2 regions of the Microlunatus ginsengisoli genome follow, and region 1 is predicted to be linked to the other one. Evidence: predicted binding sites of a transcription regulator. Region 1 holds the regulator's gene; the other holds the start of a gene.
What was found. The regulator LexA, encoded in region 1, represses DNA repair genes until DNA is damaged. The targets are predictions, from matches to a motif close to TCGAACANNTGTTCGA.
Positions count from the first base shown of each region.

Region 2: ABD747_RS26675 (DUF222 domain-containing protein) is a predicted target of LexA. The motif match lies at 2,580-2,595, and genes of this name have one in related genera.

Region 1 covers NZ_BAABAB010000007.1:42,548-47,392, forward strand. The annotation lists gene ABD747_RS05315 (primary-amine oxidase) at 1-342, opposite strand, end outside; gene ABD747_RS05320 (serine hydrolase domain-containing protein) at 473-1,717, opposite strand; gene lexA (transcriptional repressor LexA) at 1,839-2,678, shown strand; gene sthA (Si-specific NAD(P)(+) transhydrogenase) at 2,680-4,125, opposite strand; gene ABD747_RS05335 (RCC1 domain-containing protein) at 4,175-4,845, opposite strand, start outside.
Region 2 covers NZ_BAABAB010000009.1:50,956-55,800, reverse strand. The annotation lists gene ABD747_RS06605 (LuxR C-terminal-related transcriptional regulator) at 1-776, shown strand, start outside; gene ABD747_RS06600 (DEAD/DEAH box helicase) at 760-2,424, opposite strand; gene ABD747_RS26675 (DUF222 domain-containing protein) at 2,677-3,384, shown strand; gene ABD747_RS06590 (HNH endonuclease signature motif containing protein) at 3,422-4,276, shown strand; gene ABD747_RS06585 (DnaJ family domain-containing protein) at 4,218-4,604, opposite strand; gene ABD747_RS06580 (hypothetical protein) at 4,654-4,845, shown strand, end outside.

The sequences.
Region 1 (4,845 bases):
CACCTCCTCGTTCTCGTGCAGGGCGTGATCGCAGTCGTGGTACTCGTCCACGGTGAAGTTGGGACACACGCCGGGGACGTGGGTCCAGGACACCACCGCATCGGCGACCAGGTCGACCACGGCCTCGTAGACGTCGTTGGTGGCCTTCTCCCAGAGCACCGACAGCGACCGGCGCGGCACCGCGTCGCCCGGCCGCCATGCCTTGACGTCGGCCTTGGACGGCTCGGCCAGCTCGATCGAGGCGAACCGCCAGGCATCCGACACCCCCTGGTCCCGGCGCAGGACGGCCGCGGTGGCGCGGTACTCGTCCTCCGAGAGCGGATCGAGCGGGTGTGCGGACATGGGCCTGCGCCTCCTCGGCTGTCGGGAGTCAAGAAGATCACTCTGTCAATCCCGCCAGCGCCGGTCAATGACCCGACAGGCTCAATCGTCATGCCCGCCGGGCTTGCCGGCGGCGCGCTCGACCCGGCCCTCAGCCGGCCATCGAGGCCGCCAGGTCGGCGCTGATCGAGTCGAAGGCGGAGACGGTGGAGAACAGCCGCCACGCGTCCTGCGGCGTCGGCCAGCTGGACAGCTTCGCCGCCACCACCCGGGCGGCCCGGTTGACGTAGATCATCTGGCCGTGGATGCCGAGGCAGAGCAGCACCGGCCGCGAGGCGTCGGGGATCCAGAACTGGTTGCGATAGAGCCCGCCCGGCATCCGGTTGTCCCCGGGGCTCTCGGCGAAGGCGCGGACCGAGTCCGGGCCGCCGGCGAAGCTGTCCTCGATCCACCACGGCGGCACCACGCCGGCGCCGGTCAAGGACGTACCGGACCTCAAGATCATCAGCCCGAACCGGGCGATGTCGCCGAGGGTGGCGGAGATGCCGCCGTCGTACATCCCGCTGCCCTCGGAGTCGACGCCGATGTTGGCGTCGAACTCGGCCCCGATCCGGGACCAGACCAGGTCGCTCGCCACCTGGGCGAACCGCATCCCGGTGGCGGCCTCGATCACCCAGCCGAGCACGTCGGTCTCACAGCTGCGGTAGTCGAACGCCTGGCCGTGCGGCCGCGCCTGGCGCAGCGACAGCAAGAAGTCACGAAGGCTGCCCGGGACGTCGGGCGAGAGCCGCGGCGCCCAGCCGAAGGCCTGTTCGAGCACCCGGACCTCCGCCCACGGGTCGAGGTATTCCTCGGAGAACTTGATCCCCGAGCGCATGTCGAGCAGGTTCCGCACGGTAGCGCCGGCGTAGCCGCGGTCGTGGAAGGCGGGAATGTAGTAGGTCACGGGCGCCTCGACGTCGACGACGCCCTGCGCGGCCAGCGCTCCGATCACGGTGCCGACCACCGACTTGGAGACCGACATCAGCAGGTGCAGGGTGCTGGGCTCCATTCCGTTCCGATAGCGCTCGACGAGCACCGCCGGGCCCTGCTGGGGATGGTCGTGGACGACCATCCAGCCGTCGGTGTCGGTGTTGGCGATGACGTAGTCGACGTCGGCGACGCGGCCGTCGTTGCAGAGCACGGCAAGCCGATCGGGGTCGTACGTCCGACTCGGGAGCCGCGGGGCGTGCCCCGCGCCACGCGCGATCGGCACGGTCGGAAAGATCTCCGCCATGTGCTGGAAGGTCCACTCCAGCTGTCCCGCGGTCTGCCAGTTGTCCAGCGTGACGGGGAATGGTGGACGACTTGCTCCCGAACCGATCACCGCGACGTTCCCTTCACAACCTGCCTTCACGAGGCGTCAGGCTACCTGCGGTTCGGCCGCCTGTCCGGCGGCCCGGCCCGAGTGGGACTCGCCCCGACACGCCGTCGAACAGATGTTTGAATCTGTCGGTTCCGGGGTCTATGGTTCGAACATGCCTGATCGCGAGGACGCCACGAGCACCGACACGCCGCCCGTCGGTTACCAGATCACCGACGAGAAGCCCGCACCCGCGCCCGCCCGCCGGCGCGGCCGACCGAAGGCTGCCGACGTTGTCGCCCAGCTCGCCGAGCTGGGCGGTGTGACGTCGCTGCCGGACGGCCCGACCGACGCCTATGGGCTGACGCCGCGACAGCGCCGGATCCTGGAGACGATCAAGGAGACGGTGGAGCGCCGTGGCTATCCGCCGAGCATTAGGGAGATGGGCGACGCGGTCGGCCTGGCCAGCTCCTCCAGCGTGGCGCACCAGCTGAAGATGCTCGAGCAGAAGGGCTTCCTGCGCCGCGATCCCAACCGGCCGCGGGCGCTGGAGGTGTTGCTGCCCGCCGCGGTCGATGCCCCCACGGTCCGCTCCGCGAGCGACGGCGGAGACGAGACCGGCTTCGGCGACAAGGCACCGCAGCCGGTGCTGGTGCCGGTGCTCGGCCGGATCGCGGCCGGTGGTCCGATCCTGGCCGAGGAGCGGGTCGAGGACGTCTTCGCCCTCCCCCATCAGCTGGTCGGCGACGGCACGCTGTTCCTGTTGGAGGTGCGCGGCGAGTCGATGATCGACGCCGCCATCTGCGACGGCGACTGGGTAGTCGTGCGGCAGCAGTCGACCGCGGACAACGGCGACATCGTGGCCGCGCTGCTCGACGACGAGGCGACGGTGAAGACCTTCAAGCGGGCCGACGGTCACGTCTGGCTGCTGCCACACAACCCGGCCTACTCCCCCATCGACGGCGACCACGCCTCCATCCTCGGCAAGGTGGTCGCGGTCCTCAGGAAGGTCTGATTCACAGCGCGCTGGGTTCCGCCGTCGCCATCTGGGTGCGGAAGCGGGCGACGGCGCGCAGCTTGTTGGCCACGTCCAGACCCGCGACCTTGTAGGCCTCGGAAAGCGTCGGGTAGTTGAAGACGGTGTCGACCAGGTAGTCGACGGTGCCGCCGCAGCCCATGATCGCCTGGCCGATGTGGACCAGTTCGGTGGCGTTGGTGCCGAAGACGTGCACGCCTAGGATCTCGCGGGTGTCGGAGTGCACGATCAGCTTCAGCATGCCGTAGGAATCGCCAGTGATCTGGCCGCGGGCCAGCTCGCGGTAGCGGGAGATGCCCACCTCGAACGGGATCGAGTCCGAGGTCAGCTCGGCCTCCGAGCGCCCACAGTACGAGATCTCCGGGATCGTGTAGATGCCGATCGGCTGCAGCCCGCGGAGCTCGTTCGCGGGCTCGCCGAAGGCGTGCGACGCAGCCAGCCGGCCCTGGTCCATCGAGGTCGCGGCCAGCGCGGGGAACCCGATCACGTCGCCCACCGCGTAGATGTGCTCGACCGTGGTGCGGTAGTGCTCGTCGACCGCCAGCCGGCCGCGGTTGTCGGCCGCCAGCCCGCCGAGGTCGAGGTTCAGCCCGCCGGTGTTTCCCTGCCGGCCCGCTGAGTGCATGACGACCTCGGCGGCGACCCGCTTGCCCGACGCGAGGGTGGTGATCGTGCCGCGCGGGCCACTCTCGACCGAGGCGACCGTCTCGCCGAACCGGAACGACATGGAGTGGTCGCGGAGGTGGAACTTCAGCGACTCGATGATCTCGGGATCACAGAAGTCCAGCATCTGGGGACGCTTCTCCACCAGCGTCACGCGGGTGCCGAGGGCGGCGAACATCGAGGCATACTCCACCCCGATGACGCCGGCGCCGACTACCACCATCGAGTCCGGCACCCGCTCCAGACTGAGGATCTGGTCGGAGTCGAGCACCCGGATCCCGTCGAAGTCGACGTTGGCCGGCCGGGCCGGCACCGTCCCGGTGGCGATGATGATCTTGTCGGCCGTGAGCGTCCGGTGGATCGAGGTGCCCTCGACGTCGACCGACAGGGTGTGCGGGTCGATGAAGCTGGCGAAGCCGGGCAGCAGCTCGATGTGGTTGCGCAGCAGCTGGGCGCGCACCACCTCGACCTCGCGGCCCACCACGTGCTGCAGCCGGGCCAGCAGGTCGGAGATGGTGATCTCCTCCTTGACCCGGTAGCTGGCACCGTACAGATCGCGCTGCTGCATGCCGGTCAGGTAGAGGACCGCCTCGCGCAGGGTCTTCGACGGGATCGTGCCGGTGTTCACGCAGACGCCGCCGACCATGGACTTGCTGTCGATCACGCAGACCTTGTAGCCGAGCTTGGCGGCCATGATCGCGGCCTTCTGACCGCCCGGCCCGGATCCGATCACCGCCAGGTCGAAATCGTACGAGTGCTCCATACGCGCAGACTTCCACACCATTGTTACGAGGGCTAGCGTCGGCGAGCGATCATCGCGTCGCGAGATAGATCGACGCCGGGGCGTTGGCGAAGTCGGTGCCGGAGCGCCAGGCCGGCGGCAGGCCCGCCTTGGAGCTCAGGGATGTCTGAGCGCTGGTCTGGGTGGGTCCGCCGGCGCCGTCCGGCAGATCGCGGAAGCGCACCATCCCGGACTTGGCCGGGGTGAGCACGGCGAGCCAGTACGGCTGTCCGGCGACCACCTGGACGGGATCGACGCCGATCGCGTTCCAGTCGCCCGCGGCAGGTGCTGCGGTTCGGCCGGTCGCCAGCAATCTGCCCGGCTTGCGGCCGGCGTCGGCGTAGACGCCCACGATCACCTCCCGCGCCGTGCTGCTCTGGTCGAGATAGAGCCGGACCACCGATGCCGCGCCGCTCGACGCGGCAGTGGAGCGGAACGCCTCGGCCGTCCCCGCGGGGTTCGCGTCGACTCGGGGCTGCACGGCCGACGAGCCCACCAACGCCGGATCGGTGGGTGCGGCTTCGATCGCCAGCCCATGGCCGTCCCCGGCCGAGACGGCGACGAAGTCCGATCCGGCCGGTGGGGTGCCGAAGTCGCCGAATCCGCGATAGATCGCGATCGAGCCGTCGCGGCGCAGGAACACGTCGGAGCCGGTTGCCGACGAGGTCGTGGCGATGTCGGCGGCCCGCGGCGGGCCGGACT
Region 2 (4,845 bases), on a different contig from region 1:
CCGCCGACAGCGACGACCCGGTGATCGTCCGTCGGGCCGAGGCCGCGTTGGACGAGGTCCGGAACACGACCGTGCAGGGTGTGCCGCTCAACGTCTACCGGGGGATGGCTCGGGCGCAGCTCGCCCTCGCCGCGGGGCGTCCGGATGCCGCCGTCGCGATCTTGGACGAGGTCCTTCCCGGGGCCGACAACATGCCGGCGACGCTGGCGTTCGCCGCCGAGACGTATCTGTCCTGTCACCGGCCCGACGCCGCCCGATCCTGCCTGGATGCCTTGCACACGGTCGATTCCGTGCCGAGCTACGTCGCCGTGGCCGCGCTGGTGGTCGAGGCCCTACTGGTGGTCGATCGCGCCGGAGCGGAGGACGGCCAGACCGAGCAGGTGCACGCGCTGCTCGAGCGCGCCCTCGCGCTCGCCTCACCCGGGCGGGTCCTCCATCCCTTCGTCCGCGCCGATCCGCGGCTGCCCGTGATCATGGCGGCGCACGCCCAACGGGGCAGTGCGCACGAGGAGATGCTCGCGGCCGTGCTCGGCCGGATCGCCGAGCGCCGGGCGGATGCGCGCCCGGTCCCCGGCCTCACCCTCAGTTCGCGCGAGCGCGAGGTTCTGGGATATCTCCAGACCGGGCTCAGCACCGCCGAGATCGCGGATGCGCTGTTCATCTCGCTCAACACGCTGAAGACCCATCAGCGCTCGATCTATCGCAAGCTCGGCGTCGCCAGCCGCCGCGAGGCGATCAAGGCGTCCCGAGACCCACGGCTCAGAGCGTCTGGCTGAGCAGATGATCACGGCGGGCGAGCAGCACCTCCACCGAGGCGGATGCCGTCCGCGGGCCCGGAACCGCCTGTCGGAGCTCGACGTGCACCTCGGCGTGCTGGCGGCCGGTCCGGGCGGCGACCTGCGCGACCAGCCGGTTGATGTCCTTGCGTAGCGTTTCCACCTCCCGCCAGGACGACGGCGCGCCGGTCGATTCCTCCTCGCGCAGGCCGGACGTCCGCCGGCGGAGCTCGACGTCGCGCGACGCCAGCAGCGCCGCGGTCTGCTCGGGCGTCAGCAGGCCAGGCAGTCCGAGGAAGTCGTCGGCCTCGGAATCCAGCGGCTGGACCGGCGCCGTGATCGCACGTCCGGCGTGCAGCACGTGCGCGAAGGCGGCCTCCGCCTCCAGCGGCGTGAACTCGTGCCCGCCCGGCTCGTTCTCCCGCTCCTCGACCTCGACCAGTGCGTCCAGATCGTCCTCCGGTCCGGCGATCCGGACGACATGGTCGCGCTGCTCCTCCAGCGCGGCCGCCAGGGCCAGCAACGGGCGTACGGCCGGAAGGAACACCGTCGCCGTCTCCCGCGGGCTCCTAGCCCGGACCACCCGACCGACCGCCTGGGCGAAGAAGAGCGGGGTCCGGTAGGAGGTGAGGAAGCCGAGCACCGCCGCGCGCGGGATGTCAACGCCCTCCGACACCATCCGGACACACACCGCGAGCCGCTGCGAGCCGTGCTCGAACTGGTGGATCTTCTTGCTGGCCTTGGGATCGTCGCTGAGAATGACCACCGGCTTCTCCCGAGTGATCTTGGTGACGATGGCGGCGTACGCCCGCGCGGCGTCCTGGTCGGAGGCGAGGATGAGGCCGGCGGCATCGGGCATGCCGGTCTCCCGCAGATGGCTGACCCGGTCGTCGATCGCCGCGATCACGTGCGCCACCCAGGCGCCGGCAGGATCGAGCGCGGTCCGCCAGGCGGCGTCCTCGACCGCGCGGCTGGAGTCCTCCCCGAGGTCGGCGGCCAGCACCTCCCCGGCAGAGCTCATCCACCGGCTGGTGCCCGCGTAGGCCGCGAAGACCACCGGCCGGACCACGTCGTCGGCCAGCGCCTCGCGATAGCCGTAGGTGTAGTCGGCCTCGCTGATCACCTCACCGAGGCCGGCGTCGCGGTAGGTGACGAAAGGGATCCGCTCGTTCGGGTTGGTCCGGAACGGGGTCCCGGTGAGGCTCAGCCGCCGACGGGCCGGGTCGAACGCCTCGTAGACCGCGTCACCCCACGACAGCGAGTCGCCCGCGTGGTGGATCTCGTCGAGGATGACCAGCGTCTTCTTCGCCTCGGTCCGCCGGCGGTGCAGCAGCGGCTTCGCCGCGACCTGGGCGTACGTCGTCACGTAGCCATGCGCGTCCGGCCGCACCGGTCCGACCGCGTTGGACAGGTTGGGGTCGAGGACGAGGCCGAGCCGGACGGCGGCGTCGGCCCACTGGGTGCGCAGGTGGTCCGTCGGCGCGACCACGATGACCCGCTCGATCACCCGCGCCGCCCGCAGCCTGAGGGCGAGGGCGAGCCCGAAGGTGGTCTTTCCGGCGCCGGGGGTCGCGGTGACGAGGAAGTCGGTCGGGGCCGCGGCCTCGTACTTCTCGATGGCCTCGGCCTGCCAGGCACGGAGGGGCATCGCTGCGGTCATTCGGGGGCACCACATCTTCGGATCGGGTCGTCGACTGCTCGGCCCGCCAGTCTCTCAAGTCGCTCCGCCGTCGCAAACTCGACACGTCCGACACGCCGCACGTTCCGCGCGGGACTTGTGCACCGGGGAAGCGCTCGGTATAATCGAAGACATGTTCGATGACGATCTCGATTCGGCGCTCGGACATCGGCGCTCGGACATCGGCGCTCGGAGACATCAGCGCTCGGAGGCGGCGCGCGCCTGGCCGAGCTCGTCGCGGACACTCATGCGCTGGCCAAGCTGTACGAGTGCCGCCGGCTCGTCATTGCCGCAGCCTGGGCGGATGCGCACGCCGATCCCGACGATCGGCCGGAACGCGCGGAGGACTCCCAAACGTCGCGGCGGACTCGGGCGGAAAACGAGGGCTTCGTCCAGCCAGGCGGAGCCGGCACTCCGCGGATCGCCGAGACCTGTCCGGCCGAGCTCGGCGTGCTTCAGCAGCTGTCCGTCGGATCCGCGCGTTGTCTGATCGCGGACGCCTTGGACCTGCGACACCGCCTGCCCCGGCTGTGGTCCCGGGTCGCCGCCGGCGAGGTGCACGCCTGGAAGGCCCGGCAGGTGGCGACCCGCTCGCGACACCTGGGCTCGGTAGCAGCGGCCGAAGTGGATCGGCTTGTCTGCCACCAACTCGAGCTCGTCTCGTCGGCACGCTTCGATCGGATCCTCGATGCGGCGATGCTCCACGTGGACCCGGTCCTCTATGGCCGGCGCGCCGAGGAGTCGCGGACTCATCGTGACGTCTGGGTCGGTGAGGCGGAACGCGGCCTCCGAACGCTAATCATCCGACCGGGTGGCGGATCTGTTGGCCGACGAGGGCGACGAAGATCCGCTCGGGGGCCCCGGCGGCCGACGCCGGGTCTCACGGACAGGTCTCGTCCGGATCCGGCCCCGCGGCCCACCGGCCGATGATCCGAGCGCACGTGCCGGCACGAGCGAAGAACCGCCGGTGGATCCTTGGAGCGACGGACCCGCCGGCGATCGGCCCGCTCCGCTCGACCGGCCGGCCGGACCGGACGGTCCTGCAACCGACGACGACGCGCGACAGCCACTCCTTCGCGACGGCGGGATCGAGCTCCGGCCGGTCACGCCTGCCGAGCGGGACGCGTCCCGGCCGCGGGCGCTGATCGTCTTCCACCTCACCGAGGAGGCGCTCCGGGCTGGTCGCGGCGTCGCGCGGACCGCGGCCGGAGCGATCACCGTCGACGAGCTTCGGCAGTTCCTCACCAATACCGACGCCGAGATCACCGTCGCGCCCGTGCTCGATCCGGCGGCTGTCGCCCCGATCGATGCGTACGAGATCCCGCCGCAGCTGCGCCGCGCCGTGGACACCCGCAATCCGGCAAGCGTATTCCCGTTCGGCGGCAGCCGCCCGGGCCGAACCGACCTCGACCACACCCGGCCCTATCGACGCGGTGGGCCGCCGGGACAGACGAGCGCCGACAACCTCGGACCGCTGACCCGGAGCGAGCATCGAGCCAAGACCGTCCGGCGCTGGACCGTCCGCCAACCGGCGCCGGGAACCTACCGCTGGCGATCACCGACCGGTTGGATCGCTCTGAGCACGAATCAAGGCACCCTCATGCTCGGAGTCGGCGCGTACGCCCGCCGGCTCTGGCGCGACGCCGGCCAAGAGGTTCACCCGGTCTCGGCCATCGAGCTCACCCGCGAATTCGCCCGAACAACACCGGAAGGGCCGAGCCGCCACCGCGGCGACCGGCGCCGCGTCCCCGGCGCCACGCGCGTCAGGACCGGCGCCGCTCCCGCCACCCCTCGACCGCGGTCTCGACGTCCACCGTCTTGATGAACACCACCGGACCCTCGACCCGGCGCGCCACCGCGTCGCGGATCCGGGTGTTCAGGTCCGCCACCAGCTCCCTGACGTTCCGCTCGTCGCGCTCCTCGTCCAGCCGGTCCGGCAGCTCCTCGATCTCCTTGCGCAGCGACAGCGACGTCGGCAGTGCGCCGCGGATGTCCTCCTTCTCCAGCTTCTGCCGGATCCACCAGTTCTCGTCCTGGCGACCGTTCAGCCCCGTGATCGGCTTGCCGGCGCCGGGCAGGTTGTCGAACTCGCCGCGTTCGATCGCCTCGCGGACCTGCCGGTCCACCCACGACTCGTAACGCTCGGCCATGGCCCGAGCCTAATCACCCGCAACAGCAGCGATGAGGCACGCTGGTGGGGTGGATCCGTGGACCGTCGGCATCGTCGTCGTCATCGCCGTCGGTGTCGTCGTGATCGTGCTCGGCGCGCTGTCGGACCGGCGCAAGAACCGGCGCGCGGCCCGGGAGATGCTGTCGCCGCCCGATCGTCCGATCCCGCGGTTCGCGCCGGAGACGCCGGCGCCGCACTACCTGTCCGAGTTGCAGGCGCGC